Regions from separate parts of the Janthinobacterium sp. JC611 genome, predicted to be linked through region 2. Evidence: predicted binding sites of a transcription regulator. Region 2 holds the regulator's gene; the other holds the start of a gene.
The links. Region 2 encodes LexA, which represses DNA repair genes until DNA is damaged. Its sites were predicted from a motif close to ACTGTATNNNNATACAGT; they were not measured.
Positions count from the first base shown of each region.

Region 1: imuA (translesion DNA synthesis-associated protein ImuA) is a predicted target of LexA. The motif match lies at 1,080-1,097, and genes of this name have one in related genera.

Region 1 is NZ_JAFLJN010000081.1:127,481-129,677, reverse strand. It holds gene J0O65_RS26045 (Y-family DNA polymerase) at 1-419, opposite strand, end outside; gene imuA (translesion DNA synthesis-associated protein ImuA) at 349-1,059, opposite strand; gene J0O65_RS26035 (putative Na+/H+ antiporter) at 1,266-2,197, shown strand, end outside.
Region 2 is NZ_JAFLJN010000081.1:272,405-274,601, forward strand. It holds gene J0O65_RS26630 (cystathionine gamma-synthase family protein) at 1-573, shown strand, start outside; gene lexA (transcriptional repressor LexA) at 643-1,278, opposite strand; gene rpsF (30S ribosomal protein S6) at 1,554-1,940, shown strand; gene priB (primosomal replication protein N) at 1,961-2,197, shown strand, end outside.

The sequences.
Region 1 (2,197 bases), 140 kb from region 2:
CGCGCCGTGGGGGCGCACGACAGCTGGGCCGTGTAGCCGAGCGCGCGCAAGCTGGCCGCGATGTGCCGGCACAGGGCGCGCACGCCGCCGAACAGGCGCAGGCTGGCGCCCGCATCGACCAGCAGGGTCGCTTCCTCGCCCTGCGCCACCAGCGGCGAGTATTGCAGCAGCGCCAGCGCCACCGCCTGCAGGGCTTGCGCTTCCAGCTCCGGCGAACGTTCGTGCAGGCGCGCCTGCGGCGCCAGCATCAGGGCGCCCGCGCGGCGCATGCCCGGCTTGACGCCGGCCGCCCGCGCCAGCGGCGACAGCGCCATCACTTGCTCCTGCTCCAGCACCACGCCGAGCATGTCAGCCGACCAGCGCGGGCAGAACACTTCGAGCGGGAGCCGGGGCAGGCACAGGCCGATCCAGAGTCGCATGACGCAGCAGTAAAGAAGGTGGTTGCAGGGGCAGGAACAGGGGCGCGTCGCGCTGCGGTCCCCGACGCTTGATGAAGCCGATCTCGATGCCGCCGGCGGCCGGGCGCACGGACAGGCGCAGCGGCGCAGGCGACGCATCCTGCGCGCCGTGCAAGGGGCGCAGCATGCAGAACAGGGTGTTGCCGGACTGCGCGGCCAGGTGCAGGCGGCGCAGGCTGTCGGCGCGCACGTGCGATTGCCAGAACAGCAAGGCGCCGCACGTGCCGCTGCGCAAAATGTTTTCCGCCGCCCACAAGGCATCCTTGCTGCCGGCGCTCTTGAGCCACAGCAGTTGCGACGGCGCCAGGCCCTGCGCGGCCAGGGCCAGCGCCTGCGGCGGATGCGGCGGTTGCAGCAGCACGATGGGCAAGCCCGGCAGCTGCGCCAGTGCGGGCGCCAGCAGGCGCAATTCGCCGCTGCCCGGCTGTTGCACCAGCAGATCGATGAGGCTGCCGCTGGGCCAGCCGCCGCCGGGCAGTTGCGCGGACAGGGCGGCAAAGCCCGTGTCCAGGCAGCGCGTGGCGCCCTGGCCCAGCTGCGATGCGCGCCATAAAGACGGGTGCAAGGCTTCCGGCGCGGCCATCAATTCGGAATGTTGCATAATTGAATATGAAGATAAATACTGTATGCATGTACAGTACTATCCAGCTCCGCTTTTGGCAAGGCTTATCTGCTCGGCGCTTTCCCGCAGGCCGTCCCGCCATGTCCGAAAAACCCCGTTTTTGGCATCGATTGCTGTACCATAAGCACTCTCCTTACCGCTCGGCAATGCACCGGGCGGCTTCCTCCGTCCATAAGGAAACGCATTTGACCACCATCCAACTCATCAGCGCCATCGTCTTCGGCCTTGCGCTCATCCACACCTTCGCCGCCAAGTCGTTTGAAACATTGTCGCGGCGCCATCCCCGCCATGCTGGCTTGCTGCACTTGCTGGGCGAAGTGGAAGTCGTGTTCGGCTTCTGGGCCTTCATCCTGATCATCATCATGGCCTTCGTCTCGGGCAGCGATGCGGCCATCGAGTATGCCGAGTCGCGCCATTACACGGAACCGCTGTTCGTCTTTGTCGTCATGGTCGTGGCCGCCTCGCGCCCCGTGCTCGACGCCGTGCAGCGCCTGTTGAAAGGCGTGGCGCGCGTGATGCCGCTGCGCACGGAACTGGCCCTCGTCTGGCTGGGCCTGGCGCTCGTGCCCCTGACGGGCTCCCTGATCACGGAACCGGCCGCCATGACCCTGGCCGCGCTGATGCTGGCGCCGCAAATCTTCCGCCCGGGCATCCCTGAATGGCTGAAATACGGCGCGCTGGGCGTGCTGTTCGTCAACGTTTCCATCGGCGGCACGCTCACCTCGTACGCGGCGCCGCCCGTGCTGATGGTGGCCACCACGTGGAACTGGGATAGCGCCTACATGGCCACCCACTTCGGCTGGAAGGCGGCCATCGCCGTGCTGGTCAATGCCACGGGCGTGAGCATCTTGCTGCGCAAATACCTGCACAGCAACACCGCCGACATCAAGCCGAAAGCCGGCGACGTGGAAGCGCCAAAAGTGCCGCTGGCCGTCAGCCTCGTGCACATGATCGTGCTGGCCGGCGTGGTCACCCTGGCGCACCATCCCGTGCTGTTCATCGGCCTGTTCCTGTTCTTCCTCGGCTTTGTGCAGGCGTATGAGCGCTATCAAAGCCCGCTGATCCTCAAGGAAGGCTTGCTGGTCGGCTTCTTCCTCGGCGGCCTGGTGGTGCTGGG
Region 2 (2,197 bases):
GACACGGGCGTATTCGACTGGACGCGGTATCCGAACATCTTTGAAAACTACAAGAAGGCGGCACCTTCGCAGTGGGGCATCGCGCAAATCCGCGCCAAGGGCTTGCGCGACTTCGGCGCCTCGCTGGGGCCGGAAGCGGCGCACCATATCGCCGTCGGCGCGGAAACCATGGCCTTGCGCATGGACCGCACCTGCTCGAACGCCCTGGCGCTGGCCACCATGCTGGCCGCCGACCCGAGAGTGGCCGCCGTGCACTACCCGGGCCTGGCGTCGCATCCGCAGCACGCGCTGGCGACGGAGTTGTTCCGCAGCTATGGTTCGCTGTTCAGCTTTGAGTTGAAGGATGGCATCGACTGCTTCGATTTCCTCAACCGCCTCAATTTAGCGATTCCCGCCAGCAACCTGGGCGACACGCGCACCCTGGTCATCCCCGTCGCTCACACGATTTTCTACGAGATGGGGGCCGAGCGCCGCGCCAGCATGGGCATCGCCGAATCGCTGATCCGCGTCTCCGTCGGCATCGAGGATGAAGCCGATTTGCTCGAGGATTTCAAAAACGCGCTGGATGCCTAAACAGCCGCGCGCCATGTGAAAAGGGCCGCGACAGTCATGCTGTCGCGGCCCTTTTTTATGGACGGTAATTTAATGCCAGCTGCGCATCAGGCCGACAGCCAGTCCTTCCAGGGCGAACTCGTCTTCCGGCGATACGGTGATCACCTTGAAGTCGGGGTTTTCCGGCAGCAGTTCGATGACGGAACCCGTTTTCTTGTAGCGCTTGACGGTGACTTCGTCGCCGATGCGGGCCACGACGATCTGGCCATTCTTGGCGCTGTCGACCTTCTTGACGGCCAATAAGTCGCCATCCATGATGCCGGCGTCGCGCATGGACCAGCCGCGCACCTTCAGCAGGAAGTCGGGCTTGGCCGAGAACAGGGCCGGGTCCACGTTGTAGCTCGCTTCCAGGTTTTCCTGCGCCAGGATGGGGGAGCCGGCCGCGACTCTGCCGATCAGGGGCAGCGACATCAGCAGGGCTGCCGGCACTGTCGATGGCGCCGCCTCGGCGGCCGCGCCGATCAGGCGGATGCCGCGCGAGGTGCCAGGCGAAATCTCGATCGCGCCCTTGCGGGCCAGGGCCTGCAAATGCTCTTCGGCCGCATTGGCCGATTTGAAACCCAGTTCATTGGCGATTTCGGCACGGGTGGGGGGGAAGCCCGTGTTTTCAATCGCGTCCTTGATCAGGTTCAGGATTTGTTCTTGTCGTGCTGTCAGCTTGATCATGAGCGGTGGGTGCATACTGAAATGCTGTCTATATGAACAGTCTGTATTTTTGTACAGTATCGCCCACTATGCAAGGGGATTTCCGTGTTTTCGGCGAATTTCGCAAGAAATACTTGTCCGCGGGAGGAAAGCAGGGCGGCGCACGGGCTTTTCGGACCATGGTGGAAGGAATGATTGAAACGTTTGCAAAAGGCGGTTATAATCTTCGGCTGACCTTCCCACACCCGTCTTGACGCCGGGGTGGGCGATTATCAATCCGACCTGAAGGAGTTTGCATGCGTCATTATGAAATAGTCTTTATCGTCCATCCGGACCAAAGCGAGCAAGTGCCCGCGATGATCGAACGCTACAAAGCCAGCGTAACCACCCGCGGCGGTTCGGTTCACCGCGTGGAAGATTGGGGCCGCCGTCAAATGGCTTACTCGATCCAAAAGCTGCCTAAAGCACACTACATCTGCCTGAACATCGAATGCGACAACGAGACCCTGGTCGAGTTGGAAACAGCATTCAAATTCAATGATGCCGTGTTGCGTCACCTGACCGTTAAAATGAAGAAAGCTGAAACAGCTCCTTCGCCGATGATGAAATCGGTACAACGCGAAGACGCGGCCAAAAGCCACCGCACCGAAGCACCAGCAGCCGCTCCAGCCGCAGCCGCTTAATTCTTGACCAGGATCGTGCGCTGAACCAGCTACAAGTGACCGCTATTATTGCCGAGCGCGAAATATTGCGCTATACCCCGGCAGGGCTGCCGATTGTGAATGCAGTATTGCAGCACAGTTCGCAGCAGATGGAAGCAGGGATTGCCCGTTTGACCGAGTTTGAAGTTGCCGCGCTAGCCGCTGGCGAAATCTCAGGCCGGTTCAGCCAGGCAAGCTTGGGCGGGGTCTATCAGTTCACGGGTTTCCTGGCCAGAAAA